DNA from 3 places in the Mesorhizobium sp. M0306 genome. Region 2 is predicted to be linked to each of the others. Evidence: riboswitches for the same ligand, from Rfam matches in the RefSeq annotation. Region 2 holds a riboswitch; each other region holds the start of a gene.
What was found. A riboswitch is a leader RNA that binds a small molecule or an ion and turns the genes downstream of it on or off. The one in region 2 is predicted to bind thiamine pyrophosphate.
Positions count from the first base shown of each region.

Region 1: linked by a shared signal. The riboswitch ahead of thiC (phosphomethylpyrimidine synthase ThiC) and the one ahead of thiC (phosphomethylpyrimidine synthase ThiC) in region 2 are both predicted to bind thiamine pyrophosphate.
Region 3: linked by a shared signal. The riboswitch ahead of thiB (thiamine ABC transporter substrate binding subunit) and the one ahead of thiC (phosphomethylpyrimidine synthase ThiC) in region 2 are both predicted to bind thiamine pyrophosphate.

Region 1 is NZ_JAMYRY010000005.1:186,008-191,630, forward strand. It holds gene thiO (glycine oxidase ThiO) at 1-517, opposite strand, end outside; gene thiC (phosphomethylpyrimidine synthase ThiC) at 514-2,349, opposite strand; TPP riboswitch at 2,453-2,569, opposite strand; gene NKI95_RS11060 (Fic family protein) at 2,752-4,296, opposite strand; gene NKI95_RS34435 (hypothetical protein) at 4,378-4,548, opposite strand; gene NKI95_RS11070 (hypothetical protein) at 4,914-5,132, shown strand; gene panB (3-methyl-2-oxobutanoate hydroxymethyltransferase) at 5,412-5,623, shown strand, end outside.
Region 2 is NZ_JAMYRY010000020.1:80,164-85,786, reverse strand. It holds partial or broken gene NKI95_RS23625 (IS630 family transposase) at 237-385, shown strand; gene hemA (5-aminolevulinate synthase) at 700-1,911, shown strand; gene NKI95_RS23615 (ATP-grasp domain-containing protein) at 2,482-3,786, shown strand; TPP riboswitch at 4,010-4,126, shown strand; gene thiC (phosphomethylpyrimidine synthase ThiC) at 4,230-5,623, shown strand, end outside.
Region 3 is NZ_JAMYRY010000001.1:825,056-830,678, reverse strand. It holds gene NKI95_RS04300 (ABC-F family ATP-binding cassette domain-containing protein) at 1-1,669, opposite strand, end outside; gene NKI95_RS04295 (thiamine diphosphokinase) at 1,671-2,315, opposite strand; TPP riboswitch at 2,443-2,557, shown strand; gene thiB (thiamine ABC transporter substrate binding subunit) at 2,601-3,614, shown strand; gene thiP (thiamine/thiamine pyrophosphate ABC transporter permease) at 3,863-5,479, shown strand; gene thiQ (thiamine ABC transporter ATP-binding protein) at 5,476-5,623, shown strand, end outside.

The sequences.
Region 1 (5,623 bases), on a different contig from region 2:
TCTGGCGATCGAAACCGGAAACAGCCGAAGCGTCGGCGCCGAAGTGGAACTCGACGCCCATCGCCGCCAGCCTATCATGAAGTGCCGCCATCGCCTGACGCGGGTCGAGATGGGCTTCGTCGGGGAAGAGCAGTCCGCGGCGGAAGCGGCCGGCGAGGTCGGGCTCGAGCAACACGATTTCATCTTCATCGACACGCCGATGACCCGAGGTGCGGCTGGCGAACCGGTCGAGCTCGCCCGCATCGCGCGGCGCGGCCACGACCAGGGTTCCGGCCCGTGTCACGTGACCCGGCAGTACCGCATCCCACCAGTCGGCGGCATCGCGTCCGAGATCCAGCACTGGCTGCTCCGCGCTTTCACGCTCGCACCATGGCGCCAGCATACCGCCGGCGAACCATGACGCATTGCCGCCAAGGCTGTGCCTTGTCTCGGCAACGGTCACAGCCGCGCCGCGCGTGGCGAGTTCGAAGGCGACGGTGAGGCCGCCGACGCCAGCCCCTTTGACCAGCAGTCTCATGATCGCTCATGTGCCTCCGGCACAAGCGGTGCGCCGGTCTCGTCCGAGGGCACGTAGAGGTCGCCGCCCTCGCGGTATTTCGCCGCCATCGCGGCCATTCCCTCTTTTTGGGCCTCCGTGCGGATATCGTGAGAGATACGCATGGAACAGAATTTCGGACCGCACATCGAGCAGAAATGTGCCAGCTTGTGCGCCTCCTTGGGCAAGGTCTGGTCGTGGAAGGACCGCGCGGTTTCGGGATCGAGCGACAGGTTGAACTGGTCCTCCCAGCGGAACTCGAAGCGCGCCCGGGAAAGGGCATCATCCCTAACCTTTGCAGCCGGATGACCCTTCGCCAGATCGGCGGCATGGGCGGCGATCTTGTAGGTGATTACGCCGGTCTTGACGTCGTCGCGATCGGGAAGGCCAAGATGCTCCTTGGGCGTGACGTAGCAGAGCATGGCTGTGCCGAACCAGCCGATCATGGCGGCGCCGATACCTGAGGTGATGTGGTCGTAGCCTGGCGCGATGTCGGTCGTCAGCGGGCCAAGCGTATAGAACGGCGCCTCACCGCAGACGGCGAGCTGCTTGTCCATGTTCTGTTTGATCTTGTGCATCGGCACGTGGCCCGGCCCCTCGATCATCACCTGGCAGTCCTTTGCCCAGGCGATCTTCGTCAATTCACCGAGCGTTTCCAGCTCGGCGAATTGCGCCGCATCATTGGCGTCGGCGATCGAGCCCGGACGAAGCCCGTCGCCGAGCGAGAAGGAGACGTCATAGCCGCGGCAGATGTCGCAGATTTCCGCGAAATGCTCGTAGAGGAAGCTTTCCCGGTGATGGTGCAGGCACCATTTGGCCATGATTGAGCCGCCGCGCGAGACAATGCCCGTGACCCGGTCGACGGTCAGCGGGATGTAATGCAGCCGCACACCGGCATGGATGGTGAAGTAGTCGACGCCTTGTTCGGCCTGCTCGATCAGCGTGTCTCGATAGACCTCCCAGCTCAGATCCTCGGCGATGCCGCCCACCTTCTCCAGCGCCTGGTAGAGCGGCACCGTGCCGATCGGCACCGGCGCATTGCGCACGATCCATTCGCGGATGTTGTGGATGTTGCGGCCAGTCGACAGGTCCATCACCGTGTCGGCGCCCCAGCGGATCGCCCACACCATCTTTTCCACTTCCTCGGCCATCGAGGAGGTGACCGCCGAATTACCGATATTGGCGTTGATCTTGACCAGGAAATTGCGGCCGATGATCATCGGCTCGCTCTCGGGATGATTGATGTTGGCGGGAATGATCGCGCGTCCGCGCGCCACCTCGTCGCGCACGAACTCCGGCGTTACGAAATCGGGGATGGCCGCGCCGAAGGCTTCGCCGTCGCGCTGCAGCTTGCCGCGCAACATCTGACGGCCGAAGTTCTCGCGGATGGCGACGAACTCCATCTCGGGGGTGATGATGCCGGCGCGCGCATAGCCAAGCTGGGTCACCGCCTTGCCTGCCTTGGCCCTGAGTGGCCGGTTGCGAATGGGAAATTCCGGCGTCAGGCGCTCACCGGTCACAAATCCGTTGTCCTCCGGCCGCACGCGGCGGCCGTCATAGGCCTCGACATCGCCGCGCGCCGTGATCCATTCGTGGCGAAGCCGGGCAAGACCGTTTTCAATGCTGGTTTCGACAGCCGGGTCGGTATAGGGGCCGGACGGATCGTAGACGGTGACGGGCGGCTCGCCGGCCGTTGGATGGACGGAGATTTCGCGCATCGGCACCCTGATCTGCGGATGGAGGACGCCGGGCTTGTGGATTTTCCGCGAGGCTGGCAGCGGTCCCGTCGAGACGGCGGGAGTGAGGGCATTCATCTTGAGGCTCCTTTGCTCATGCATTGGAGACCCAGTTCTGTGCCGGAAGGATGAAAAGACGCTTCTGTCGACCTGCCGAAACAGGACCTGGGGCGTAAACTCCCGCAAAGCGCTTGCACCGTCCCTACGCCAGTATGAACTGGATCAGGTTCAACGGGTCACTGCGCCGCGAAAGCAAGCAGTATCTCAGCCCCTTGCCGGGACTCCCCTGGTGAATGCGTCAGGTTGAACGGGCCGGCGCCGGTTTGTCAAGCGCGTTCTGGCCGCGGCCGATCGGCGGCCGGTCAGACCGTGCGGAAAAAATCGTGCATGTCTCGGCGACAAGTCAAGCGTGGGAGATGAAGGCAGGGACAAGGGAATCGCAAACGGTCGGACTAAAAATCGATCCTGATGATCACGCCTTCAATGGGCACCAAAGGTTTGCGCGTAGATCGCCTCGATTCTTCCTGCCTCGTCACTGGTCAGCGCGGCGAATTCCTTTTCGCGCGCGCGGTTCGACAGATGTCCATCATTCTGGTGAAGAAAACGGAAGAGCAGATCGGTCAACCGCTCGGGCATCTCGATAAAGGCGTCCACCTGCTGCCGGAATTGATCGTAGCGCTGCAGAAATGCGGTTTCCTCGGGAAGGTCCCGTTCGATCGTCCGCCGAACGCAGGCATAGAGGAATTCGGCGTGCGGGGTTGCATCGAAGAACCGGTAGAAATCACCGGTGTCATTCAGCACCCGGACGTTGAATTGCGGCGTCGGTTCCCATTCCACCAACGGCAGAAGGCGCTGCGAATAGCTCTCGAGCACGCCCCTGTACTCGTTGATCTGGTCCAGGATCGCGGCCGAGACGGGAAAGACCACTCCCGGCGGATTGAAGCCGCGCATGGCAAGGACGTGGTGGATTAGGTAGCGGTGAATGCGGCCGTTTCCGTCCTCGAACGGGTGGATGTAGACAAAGCCGAAGGCGAGGATTGCGGCGGCTATGACTGCATCAAGGTTCTGCGCGGGGCCCTGATCGAAGGCCGCCATTCCATCGATTAGCCGCGGCAGGTCCTCGGGCCGAGCGCTGATGTGATCGGGCAGGGGCGTGCCGTTGTCTCGGTCATGCTCACCGACGAAACCCCCTTCTTTTCGGAAGCCAAGTCTTACTAAACGGGCGTCGCCAAGTACAATTCTTTGCAGACGCAGCAGCTCATCGCGATCGATCGGCCAGCGGCCGGCTTCGCCGATGGCGCGGCCCCAGCGCTGGATGCGATCTTGCGGCGGGCGCTCGCCCTCGATCGCATAGCTTGATCGCGAGTCTTTGAGCAAAAGAAAGGCGGCGGTCCGAGCAAGGAGGTCGCGCGGCACGTCCGCTACGATTGCCTCCGCGCGCCGCGGTAGTTCAAGGGCGATGAATTTTTCGAGAGTCTTGGTTCGGAACACCAGCGGGCAGAACTCAGGCGTGCCGGGGAGATTGTCCCTTATGCGGTAGCGCGAAGCGGTCTTCTCGGATCCGGGCCACTGCAGCTCGGGATCGACAACCGAAACGTATCGTCCGGCCTCCGCGTCCGCCAGATCGAGACGCGTGCCCGTCAGCCATTCATATAGAAACCAGATGCGGCGGGCATAGCTGCCTGTGGGGCTTTCACGGACGAGCGCCTCGATCGGTGCGGGACCGGTCACCTGGAACAGCCGTTTGAGGACGGCAAGGTCGAGCCCCTCGTACTTGAGCGCGAAGGTCAGGTGGCCTTCGAGTGTTGGATGTGGGGCATGGCGGGGCGTCATGATCCGCCAACCATCCCGTTCGGTAATGCGATGATGCTCGCCAGTGGCCGACAGCGTCCGGGGCAAGGGGACGGCGAGCTCGTAGGCTCCGATCAGGGCGCTGTACCCGGCCGGGGTCACCATCTCCGGAAGGCGGATTTCCTGAAAAACGAGAACAGGACCTGAAAATTGGTGCTTCTGCGCCACAGGCATGAAAAGGGGATCCTTTCCTCGAATTTTGGTGCAGCTCAGCCAAATACTATGAAAAACGATTCTATCTGATGAAAATTGATGCTACAAGCCGACTTTTGCGAAAACCGATCCTGAAGGGCGGCGGTGATCCTTCTGCATGGCTCGGCCGAAGATTGATGGGGCGTAAGCGTCATTTTGACCGCGCTGGGCTTCCTCCACAAACCCCGCCTCGTAAAGCAGTTCGTAGCGCTGCAGCACCAAGTCCTCATCCAAGCGTGGTTCTCAAGGCCGAAAGCGATCACCGCGCGCCGCCAGCGATCGTGGCTCACTGCGCGATCATCGGCTGCCTCGGCCCACGCCTTCAGGCGTGGGACAAACGCCTCAGGCAATGTCGACGGAGCGCCAGCGCGATGATGTTCCCATGGGAAATAAGCGTACCAGTTGCGCCAGGCGGCCTTATCGGCAGGTTCAGCCTGCTCCTCGCGGGTCAGGGCGAGATAGCTAATCGAAATCACCCCGCTGCGCGCCCCCGTCTCCTGACCGGTCGCGGTCGGCGAAGGTGTAGAGCTGCTCGATGTAGCCCAGCGGATGGCGCGTCTGCTGCTCGACCCAGTCTCTCAGGCCGGATTGCAGGATCGATGTCCAAGCTCGAACGGGCCGGAAGGCAAGGCTTTGCCGTCTCCAATCGTTATGATACGCGGTTGGCCAGCCGTCACCGCGACCAAAACCGCAATCAGTTCCGCGGCGATAGCATGGCGCTCGCCGGCTTTTATGCGTTGCCTTACAGCTTTGGTCCCGTGTTCAGTCATTGCCTATTTTTTTCGCCACAATGCATTTCGGTACGCCTTGTGGCCTGAGATCGATTCTGAACGTGAACCGCGCTGTTGCGGCAGTCAAACCGTTCGAGCTGAAGCACACCCCTTGAGACCACCACCACGCTCTTGCTCAAAACAATCACAATAAGGGTACTGCGAAACTCGGCCGAAGCAGCAGAAAATGGCGGCCTCTAGCCCTTGGTTTGAAGCGCTTCGCAATGCACCAACTTTTCCGATGCAGTTTGATTTTGGCCTTCGCACCTGCACAAAACTATGCAAAACCGTTGACCGCTTAAAACCTGACGCCGGGGAAATGTGCCGATGAGTGTGGCGGTAGAAACGAAGGCGTTGACGCCGCCGGACATCGCGGCCAGCAAGGGCAAGGATCGGGTCGTCTGCTTGACCGCCTACACCACACCCGTTGCGCAGCTCGTCGACAGATATTGCGACGTCGTGCTGGTCGGCGACAGTGTCGGCATGGTGCTTCACGGTCTGCCCTCGACCCTCGGCGTCACGCTCGACATGATGATCAT
Region 2 (5,623 bases):
TTCATAATTATTTGTGAAATTATTGTTTCAGCCATATAAAAAACAAGGAACCCCTTCTTTTCCGATCCTGATAATGGAATGTGACCAAAGAAGAAGGCGCGATCTCATCTGCGTGGCATGAGATGGTGTGCGAGAGATGATGACATCTGAAGGAGCCGGGAAGCTTACATGTCAATTTCCAGTCTGATGGGCAGAAAATTCCGATTCTGAGGCGACTCCGAACCGGCTGGACCGACGATGACGTCGGCACCGTCGAGATGATCCGGCAGGCCAGCAAGTCCAAAAGCTGCGTATGGCGTTGGCAGAGCGTTTCGCCGCCGAAGGGCTTCAAGGGCTGTTGCGCGACAAGACGCGGCCCTCGCGCATTGCGGCTCTTGGGCCCGAAAGCCCGCCGAGCGCAGCTCTGACAAGGCCGCGACAGGAATCGAACGACGACTGGCCAGAATTATGAAATCCCTTGCGACACTATGCAATTTCAGACATTTCAGTAACAAATGGATTTAACATTCTCTTCACTTGCACTTTGGGGCGCGTTACCCGAATTAGCTGGAGCGCCCGAAACCCCCGCAAGATCAAGCGCGTAGTCGAAATCCAATCTTGCTGGTGCTTGTCGAGGGATGCGACGCGATGGGCCGGCGCAGGTGCGCTGTGAAGCAGCACTGAGCGCGCCGAAGAACGGCTTCCCAACAGGAGATTGATTTGGATTATGTGCAGTATTTCGCCGGAAGAATCGAGCAACTCAAAGGCCGTGGCGGGTATCGTGAATTTGCCGATCTGGAGCGTCAGTCTGGCAACTTCCCAAAGGCCTGGCTCAATAGGCCCGACGGCCGAAAAGAGATAACCATTTGGTGCACTAATGATTATCTCGGTATGGGGCAGCACCCCAAAGTGCTATCGGCAATGAAGCGCGCCATCGATGCCAACGGCGCAGGATCGGGAGGATCCCGCAACATTGGTGGCACCAACCATTATCACGTGTTGCTCGAGCGGGAGCTTGCAGGTTTCCACAATAAGGAAGCAGGATTGATTTTTGTTTCCGGCTTCAGCTCAAACGATTCATCATTGAGTACATTGGCATCTTTGATGCCGGACACAATTATTTTTTCTGACGAGCACAACCACGCTTCAATTATTAGTGGATGCCGCAACAGCCGGGCCGAAAAGCGCGTCTTCCGGCATAACGACGTTGCGCATTTGCGGGAGCTTCTGCGCAGTGTAAATCCTGCAAGACCCAAGATCATTGTTTTTGAATCGGTATATTCAATGGACGGTGACATTTCACCGATCAAAGATATCTGTGACATGGCGGACGAATTTGGCGCAATGACGTTTCTGGATGAAGTTCATGCATCGGGAATGTACGGTCCGAAAGGCGCCGGCATTGCCGCGGAACTTGGCATCATGGATCGTCCAACCATCATCGAAGGAACGCTAGGTAAGGCGTTCGGCTCGATGGGGGGTTATGTGACCGGACCTGCCTCCATTGTTGACAGCATACGAAGCTTCTCGATAGGTTTCATTTTCACCACGGCGCTTGCGCCAGCCCTAGCGGCTGGTGCGCTGGAAGCGCTGCGCCATCTTCGCGATTCAGATTCAGAACGAATTGATCTGCACCGGAAAACGAAACTTTTAGTCGGATTGCTGAAAGAGGCGGGCATCCCCGTCATGCCGACCCGAAGCCACATCATTCCTGTGCTTATTGGTGATCCATTCCGTTGCAAGGAAGCGTCCCGCCAGCTTCTAGATCAGCATGGAATATACGTTCAGCCAATTCTGGCGCCGAGTGTTCCGGTGGGAACCGAGCGGTTCAGGGTGACGGTTACGCCTGCCCATAGTACGACAGATATTCGGACGTTCGTCGATGCGCTCAGGCAGGTTCTGCAGCGGGACAATCTTGGCAAGGCTGCCTAATGTAAATGCTGGGAACGACAGGGCGCGCAGCCTCAGACCTGATTATATCAGCCGGGCTCGCCGAGGTGGAAGCGGCGGTCCGCGATCCGGTTCTGACGCCCGATCGCATCTTCGAATGTCATCGGAAAGCAGTTCCGTAACCCGCAATGACAGCTTTCGCGATCTTAAATGATGTGACTCCATGATTGAATGGGGCCGTTTGACGACTCGCTGCTTACACATCGGGCCGGTTCCAGATTCAGGGCTCACCATGAGCCGGTATGACCAGAGCGCATGTTCTTGTGCTGCGAGTTTGATGTGGCTTGGCGTGCCCTACCCGAGGGGTAGGTCACGCCCAGGCCCACGGGATCACACACCAACCGCAGCTAACCTGGTTTGAACGGAGCAAGCCTCCGACGCCGCCCTAATCAACAACGCTGCAACAGATCCTTCAAATCAATTTACAAGATTTTTACAACCGTCAGTCGTTGACAATGGTACGGCACCGCGAGTCTGAGGTCCGGCACGGCCATAAAAGTGACGCCGGTACCCTCGGACCGCCGCCAGCACGCAACATCGGGATTAACAGCAATGGTAAGAAGAAGAGCGCTCATATTGGTCGAAGGCCATAGGGGTACTGGTCAGCTATACGTCCAAGCGGCTCAGTGTCTTGGTCTTCATCCAATTACTCTGACGGCTGATCCACCTCGGTACGACTATCTTTCGGCGGAAAACGTTGAGGCAATCCGTGTCGACACTGGCAATCTCGAAGCGTTGGTCCGCGAATGTTCGCGGCTGCGTGCTACCCACGACATTGCTGGCATTACTGGCTTTGCCGGGGACCATGAATCGATCTATGCGACAGTTGGCAAGCTTTGCCGGCATTTCGATCTACCGGGACCGAACCCTGAATCGATTGAACGAAGCTGCGACAAATTCAAGCAACGCCAACTCCTCGCGCAGGCCGGCGTTCCAATACCGGCCTATCGGTTGGCAACGAATGCGGCGGAGGTAGAAAGCTCGGCTGCAGAGATCGGCCTGCCCGTGATTCTTAAGCCGGCAGTAGGCAGCGGCAGCATCGGTGTCCGATTGTGCCGCAGCCTCGAAGACGTAGCCGAACATACGACTTATCTATTGGGCGGAAAGCACATATGGCGGTCTACACCGAAAATACTCGTCGAAGAATTCGCACAGGGCCCGTTCTATAGCATTAATGTTATGGGGAATGAGGTCGTTGCGATTTGCGCCAATGACTTTGGTCCCCTCCCCCATTTCGTCATTCGTGAGGTGACCTATCCGGCCCTGCTGACTGATCAGGAGCGTGAGCGCATCGCCGATGTTTCGCTGAGCTGTTTGCGGGCTCTCGGCCTTGGCTGGGGGCCAACTAACATTGAACTCCGGTGCACGAAACGCGGTCCAGTTGTCATTGAAATCAATCCGCGTCTTAGTGGCGCGCCCGACCCTCAGCTGGTCCAGTTAGCTTACGGTGTCGACCTCGTAACCGAGCACATCAAGCTTGTCATTGGCGAGGAATGGGATCTGCGCAAAAAGCATTCGCATACTGCGGCCGCGCGATTCCTGCTTCCTGATCAAGATGGCACCCTCGACTGGATTGGTGGCGACACTCAGGCAGCTGCTATATCAGGTGTGGCCGAGGTCAAATTGAATGTTGAACCCAAGACACCGATCGTCAGGAAGGGGGATTTCCGAGACTGGATTGGACATGTCATTGCCACTTCGCCCAGCCGTGCTGAAACCGAGGGCGCCCTTCAGCGAGCGGTCGACTTGATCGATTGGTCGATCACCCCTTTTCCGGCGACAATAAGAGGTGATCGAGAGCACGATGTTTGTGGGGCGTTCGGGCGGCCCACCAGTTCTGTTCCGATCAGGCGTTGACGGCTTAAGATCCTTGAAACGCAGCAGTTCCGTCTACGTCAATGTCACATCAAGTTTGACGAGGCAAATGCAGCTTTGGCCACACCTGCCCTATCTCCCGCGGAACTTCTCCGCGACCCATGGCGAGGCCGTCGGCCCAATTTGGGCCCAATTTGATTGCCGCCCACCGCCGCCGCAGGACGAACATGCGCTTGACAAGACAACGCCGGCCCGTTCAACTTGAGGCATTCACCAGGGGAGTCCCGGCAAGGGGCTGAGATACTGCTGGCTTTCGCGGCGCAGTGACCCGTTGAACCTGATCCAGTTCATACTGGCGTAGGGACGGTGCAAGCGCTCTGCGGGAGTTCACGCCCGAGGTCCTGTTTCGGCAGGTCGACAGAAGCGTCTTTTCATCCTTCCGGCACAGAACTGGGTCTCCAATGCATGAGCAAAGGAGCCTCAAGATGAATGCCCTCACCCCAGCCGTCTCAACGGGACCGCTGCCTGCTTCGCGTAAGATCCACAAGCCCGGTGCCATCCACCCGCAGATCAGGGTGCCGATGCGCGAAATCTCCGTCCATCCGACAGCCGGCGAACCGCCCGTCACCGTCTACGACCCGTCGGGCTCCTATACCGATCCGGCTGTCGAAACCAGCATCCAAAAAGGCCTGGCCCGGCTTCGCCACGAATGGATCTTGGCGCGCGGCGATGTCGAGGACTGTGACGGCCGCCACGTCCGGCCGGAGGACAACGGATTCGCGACGGGCGAACGCCTGACGCCAGAATTTCCCATCCGCCACCGACCGCTCAGAGCCAAAGCAGGCAAGAGGGTGACGCAGCTTGCCTATGCACGCGCCGGCATCATCACACCCGAAATGGAGTTCGTCGCCGTCCGCGAGAACCTTGGCCGCGAGATCCGGCGCGGCAAGCTCGAGCGCGACGGCGAAGCCTTCGGCGCGGCGATCCCCGACTTCGTCACGCCTGAATTCGTGCGTGATGAGGTGGCGCGCGGACGCGCGATCATTCCCGCCAACATCAATCATCCCGAGAGCGAACCGATGATCATCGGCCGCAATTTCCTGGTCAAGATCAACGCCAATATCGGTAACTCCGCCGTCACATCGTCGATGGCTGAAGAGGTCGAAAAGATGGTGTGGGCGATCCGCTGGGGCGCCGACACGGTGATGGATCTGTCGACCGGCCGCAACATCCACAACATCCGCGAATGGATCGTGCGCAACTCGCCGGTGCCGATCGGCACGGTGCCGCTCTACCAGGCGCTCGAAAAGGTTGGTGGCATCGCCGAGGACCTGACCTGGGAGGTCTACCGCGACACGTTGATCGAGCAGGCCGAGCAAGGCGTTGACTATTTCACCATCCACGCCGGCGTGCGGCTGCATTACATCCCGCTGACCGTTGACCGGGTCACGGGTATCGTCTCGCGCGGTGGCTCGATCATGGCAAAATGGTGCCTGCACCATCACCGGGAAAGCTTCCTCTACGAGCACTTCGCGGAGATCTGCGACATCTGCGGCGCCTATGACGTCTCCTTCTCGCTCGGCGACGGCCTTCGTCCCGGCTCGATCGCCGATGCCAACGATGCGGCGCAGTTCGCCGAGCTGGAAACGCTTGGCGAGCTGACGAAGATCGCCTGGGCGAAGGATTGCCAGGTGATGATCGAGGGGCCTGGCCACGTGCCGATGCACAAGATCAAGCAGAACATGGACAAGCAACTCGCCGTTTGCGGCGAGGCGCCGTTCTATACGCTTGGACCGCTGACGACCGACATCGCGCCGGGCTACGACCACATCACTTCCGGCATCGGCGCGGCGATGATCGGCTGGTTCGGAACGGCCAT
Region 3 (5,623 bases), on a different contig from region 2:
CCAGCCGCGAGATCGAGGCCGACACCGCCTCGATCTTTTTGGGCAAGGTTTCCAGCGCGAATTTCTGCTTGAACGACAGTTTCTTGGCCGGGGCCTTGGGAGCGGCCGCGTCGGTCCTGCTTGCAGCCATCGCCTCGCTGGTCTCTGCCTTCGGCCGCGCCTTGCGGTCATCCAGCCTGGTGCCGCCGCGCTGCGCCAGCATGTCGGAATAGCCGCCGGCATATTCGATCCAGCGGCCGTCGCCATCCGGCGCGATGATGCTGGTCACGGTGCGGTCGAGGAAATCGCGATCGTGGCTGACCAGGATCACCGTGCCGGCAAAGCCGGCGACCAGTTCCTGCAGCAGTTCCAGCGTCTCCATGTCGAGGTCGTTGGTCGGCTCGTCGAGCACAAGCAGGTTTGCCGGCCGCGCCAAGACGCGTGCGAGAATCAGCCGTGCCCGCTCGCCGCCCGAAAGCTCGCGCACCGGCGTGCGTGCCTGTTCCGGCTTGAACAGGAAGTCCTTCATGTAAGAGACGACGTGGCGCTGCTCGCCATTGATGACGAGGTTCTCGCCGCGCCCGTCGGTGAGATACTGCGCCAGTGTCTCCTGCGGATCGACGGCCTCGCGCTTCTGGTCGAGCGTGGCGATCTCCAGATTGGTGCCGAGCCGAACCGTGCCCGCGTCCGGCTTCAATTCGCCGGTCAGCATCTTCAACAGCGTCGTCTTGCCGGCGCCGTTTGGCCCGACCAGGCCGACGCGATCGCCGCGCTGGATGCGTGTCGAAAATCCCTTGACCACCGTCAGATCGCCAAAGCTCTTCTCAATGTTCTTGGCTTCGATCACCAGCTTGCCGGATTCGGCGGCGTCGCTGGCTGTCATTGTCGCCGCACCCTCGGCGCCGCGATGGCCGCGAAAGCGCTGTCGCATGGTCTGCAACTCACCGAGCCGGCGCATGTTGCGCTTGCGCCTTGCCGTCACGCCATAGCGCAGCCAGTGCTCCTCGCGCACGATCTGGCGGCCGAGCTTGTGCTGCTCGCGCTCTTCCTCCTCCAGCACCGTGTCGCGCCATTCCTCGAAATAAGCAAAGCCCTTGTCGAGGCGGCGGGTCTGGCCGCGGTCGAGCCAGATTGTGGCGCGCGACACGCGTTCGAGAAAACGGCGGTCATGCGAGATGACGACCAGCGCCGAGGAGGTGCGGGCAAGCTCCTCCTCCAGCCATTCGATGACCGAAAGGTCGAGATGATTGGTCGGCTCATCGAGGAGGAGAATGTCGGGCTCCGGCGCCATGACGCGGGCGAGGGCCGCGCGCCGCGCCTCGCCGCCGGAGAGGTCGTTCGGCCGTTCCTCGCCGGACAGGCCGAGATGCTCCATCAGATAGGTGGCGCGGTAGGGATCGTCGGCGGGTCCGAGCCCCGCCTCGACATAGGCGCGAATGGTCGCAAAACCGTCCATGTCGGGCATTTGCGGCAAATAGCGCACAGTCGCCGAGGGCTGGCGGAAGACTTCGCCGTCCTGCGGTTCGATCAGCCCGGCAGCGATCTTGAGGAGCGTCGACTTGCCCGAGCCGTTGCGGCCAACCAGGGCGATCTTGTCGCCAGCCGAAGCCGTCAGGGCGGCACCGTCGAGCAGCGGCGTGCCGCCAAAGGTCAGCTTTATCTCGTCGAGATTGAGAAGCGGCGGCGCCATATCAGCTTTCAGGTAGGGGAAAAGGATGCGCGAGCAGCAGCGCGCGGCCGCTGGCCAGCGCGATTTCCAGCCGGCCCTTGACCTCATTGGAAATGGTCAGCGACGACCCGAAGGCAACCTCGACATGGGCGAGCGGCCATTTGGCGCCGGTGACTGTCAGGCCGGCAAGATCCGAAAAGCCGAGCACCGAAAACAGTGTGCCGTCGGCATAGTCGAAGCCAACCTTTCCGGGCAGCAAGGGAATGCCTTCCTGTGCGCCGCTGGTCAAAAGCACTTCCGTTCCGCCTTCCGCCAGCCGGACGCTCAGCGCCAGATGCAGGAAGATGTGGTCGGTGCGTTTGCCGCCGAAGGCGCCTGCGAGCACAAGGCTGGTAGCACCGCGTTCGAGCGCGGCGGCGATAGCGAGTTCACCGTCGGTCTTGTCCTTTTCGGCGGGAAACACCTGCCGTGGCACGGCGGCCAGATCCTCCGGCAAATCGGCAGGCACGGAATCGAAATCGCCGACCCAGAGTTCCGGCCTCAGGCCCAGCATGCGGGCATGGCCGATGCCGGCATCGGCGGCGATAACGCGGGAGCCTTCGACCTGGCGGTCGAGCAGCGGCGTGCGGATGAGATCGCCGCCAAGCAGGATGGTGAATGTGCTCATATCTCGTGGCCCTTACCAGCCCTGCCCCGGAAACGGAAGATGAAACGGCAGACGAAACGGAAGGCTGGGCTTTGGATGCTCGGCAAACTTCCGCTTGCGCAGCACTTCGGCCGGGCCTATGTGTCGCAACGCTCTAACGGGGTGCCGGACGCGATCTTCGCGGACCGGCTGAGAGGCAAGACTGCCAACCCGCTGAACCTGATCCGGTTTGTACCGGCGGAGGGATTAGACGTTTCGGACAGCCCGACGCCTCAATTCCTTTCAACGCGAACGAAGGAGGCGCCGATGCGCAGTTTTTTCCACTCTCTTGTCTCGATTATCCTGCTTGCAGCATCCGCGCTGGCCCTGCCAGGGCAGGCATCGGCACAGGATAAGCTGACCGTCTATACCTATGAAAGCTTTACCGCCGAGTGGGGTCCGGGACCGGCGGTGAAGAAGGCCTTCGAGGCCGAATGCAACTGCGTCGTCGAATTCGTCTCGGCCGCCGACGGCGTCGCGCTGCTCAACCGTGTGAAGCTGGAAGGCGCCGCGACCAAGGCCGATATCGTGCTTGGCCTCGATACCAATTTGACTGCGGACGCCAAGGCAACCGGCCTGTTTTCGCCGCACGGCGCTGTGTCGGGCGTCAGCGTCCCGGGAGCCTGGAGCGACGATATTTTCGTGCCGTTCGACTATGGCTATTTCGCCGTCGTCTACGATACCGAAAAACTGAAGAGCCCGCCGAAGAGCCTCAGGGAATTGGTCGAGGGCGATGCCGGAGAGAAGATCGTCATCCAGGATCCGCGCACCTCGACGCCGGGCCTTGGCCTGCTGTTGTGGGTCAAGTCGGTCTATGGCGACAAGGCGCCCGAAGCCTGGGCCAAGCTCAAGGCGAAGGTGCTGACGGTGACGCCGGGCTGGAGCGAGGCCTATGGCCTGTTCACCAAGGGTGAGGCGCCGATGGTGCTGTCCTACACCACGTCGCCAGCCTACCACATGGTCGCCGAAAACACCGAGCGCTACCAGGCGGCGTCCTTCGAGGAGGGCGAATATCTGCAGATCGAGGTTGCGGGGATCACCACCAAGGGCGCGAAGAACCCGCTGGCGGAAAACTTCATTGCCTTCATGACCGGGCCAAAATTCCAGGACGTCATTCCCGAAACCAACTGGATGTTCCCGGCCGGCAAAACCGACAAGCCGCTCAACCCGGCGTTCGACAAGCTGGTCAAGCCGACCAAGACCTTGCTGTTCAGCCCGGAAGAGGTCGCGGCAAATCGTAAGGCTTGGGTCGATGAGTGGCTTGCGGCGATGAGCAAGTAGGATTCCATATGGTGTTCGTTCCCGCCCACCCCCCTCTGGCCTGCCGGCCATCTCCCCCGCAAGGGGGGAGATTGAGCTCTCAGCCGCTTTCGCCAATCTCCACTGCGGCAGGAATGAGCGGGGCAACGAAGCTGCCGATCTCCCCCCTTGCGGGGGAGATGGCCGGTAGGCCAGAGGGGGGTGGGCGGGAACACGACCTCAGCCAAGTTCCTCCTCTCAGCACCCATCGTTAAGCTGGGTAGCGCGAAATGCAGGCTCGCCGTCCTGACTCCCGCGTCACTGCCGGCATCGTCGCGCTCGCCGCCATCGCGCTGCTGATCGGCGGGGCATTCGCCGGGCTCGTCGTCGAAGCCACACGCGACCTGTCCGGCGCCGCCTCCGCTTTCGATTCCTATCTCTTGCGCGTCGCCCGTTTCACGCTCTGGCAGGCGGTCCTTTCGACGCTGCTCTCCGTCGCGCCGGCGCTGTTCGTCGCGCGTGCCCTGTCGCGGCATCCACAGTTTTTCGGGCGAGGCTTCATCCTGCAGCTTTTCGCCGTGCCGCTGGCGCTGCCGGCCATTGTTGCCGCACTCGGTGTCCTGGCGCTCTATGGCCGCGCCGGCTATTTTGCCGGCACGCTCGGCGCGCTAGGCGGCCAGAGCTGGCCCGGCATCTACGGCCTGTCGGGCATTCTCGTGGCCCATGTTTTTTTCAATCTGCCGCTGGCAACGCGGCTGTTCCTTGAAGCGTTGCAGACCGTGCCGGCCAACCAATGGCGGCTGGCGAGCCAGCTTGGCATGGGCGCTGCGCCGGCCTTTCGGCTGATCGAATGGCCGCCGCTGCGTGCGGCCTTGCCGGGCGTTGCCGGGCTCGTTTTCATGCTGTGCATCACCTCCTTCACCATCGTGCTTACACTCGGCGGCGGACCCAGCGCGACGACGCTGGAGGTTGCCATCTACCAGGCGCTGCGTTTCGACTTCGACCCGGCGCGGGCGGTGACGCTCACCCTGCTGCAGATTGCCCTGACCTTCGTCGTCGTGCTGGCCTTGACGCGGCTCGGCGCCAATATGGTCGGGGACGCCAATCTACCGGTGGCGCCGCGCCGGTATTTTTCAGCCGGTGCGGCCGAGACCGGGCTGAACGCGCTGGTGATCGGGCTGGCATTGCTGTTTGTCGCCGGGCCGATGGCGGCGACGCTGGCAGCCGGGCTTGGCGCCGATCTCGGCCGCCTGGCCGGCGACAGCGCGGTGCGGCAAGCGACGGCGACCAGTGGCGTGCTCTCCCTTCTATCGGCGCTGCTCTCTGTTGCGTTGTCGCTGTCGCTGGTCATGGCGCGCCGGGCGCTGGCGCTCACCCGGCGAACAGGCCGGCGGACACTGCTCGAACATCTGGCCGACACCGGTGCGGGGTTCGTCCTGGTGGTGCCGCCCATCGTCATCGGCGCCGGCTGGTTCCTGCTCCTGCGCACCGTCAGCGATGTCTTTGCGATCGCCCCCGTCATGGTCGTTGCGGTCAATGCGGTGATGGCGATGCCATTCGCCATCCGCGCCATCCGCCCTGCCTATGACGCGGCGAGCGAACGCCACGAACGGCTCTGCGCACAGCTTGGCATCTCGGGCTGGAACCGGTTGCGGCTGGTCGAGTGGCCGTCGCTGCGGCGGCCGCTCGCCACCGGCTTCGCTTTCGCCATGGCGCTGTCGCTCGGCGATCTTGGCGTCATTGCGCTGTTCGGCAGCGATTCCGTGCAGACCTTGCCCTACCTGCTGCTGGCGCGCATGGGCAGTTACCGCACCGAGGATGCGGCCGGGCTGGCGCTGCTGCTCGGCCTTGTCTGCCTGGCGCTGGTGCTGACCGCGGACTTGCTGGGAAGGAGGGAGAAATCATGATGCCGATCAGCCCGGAACGGTCCATTTCGGTGGAAAAAGGCGCGGCGGTGCGGCTCGACAATGTCTCGTTCAGCTATGGTGAAACGCCGCTTACATTCGATGTCGATTTCCCGGCGTCGGAGATCACCGCCATCATGGGGCCGA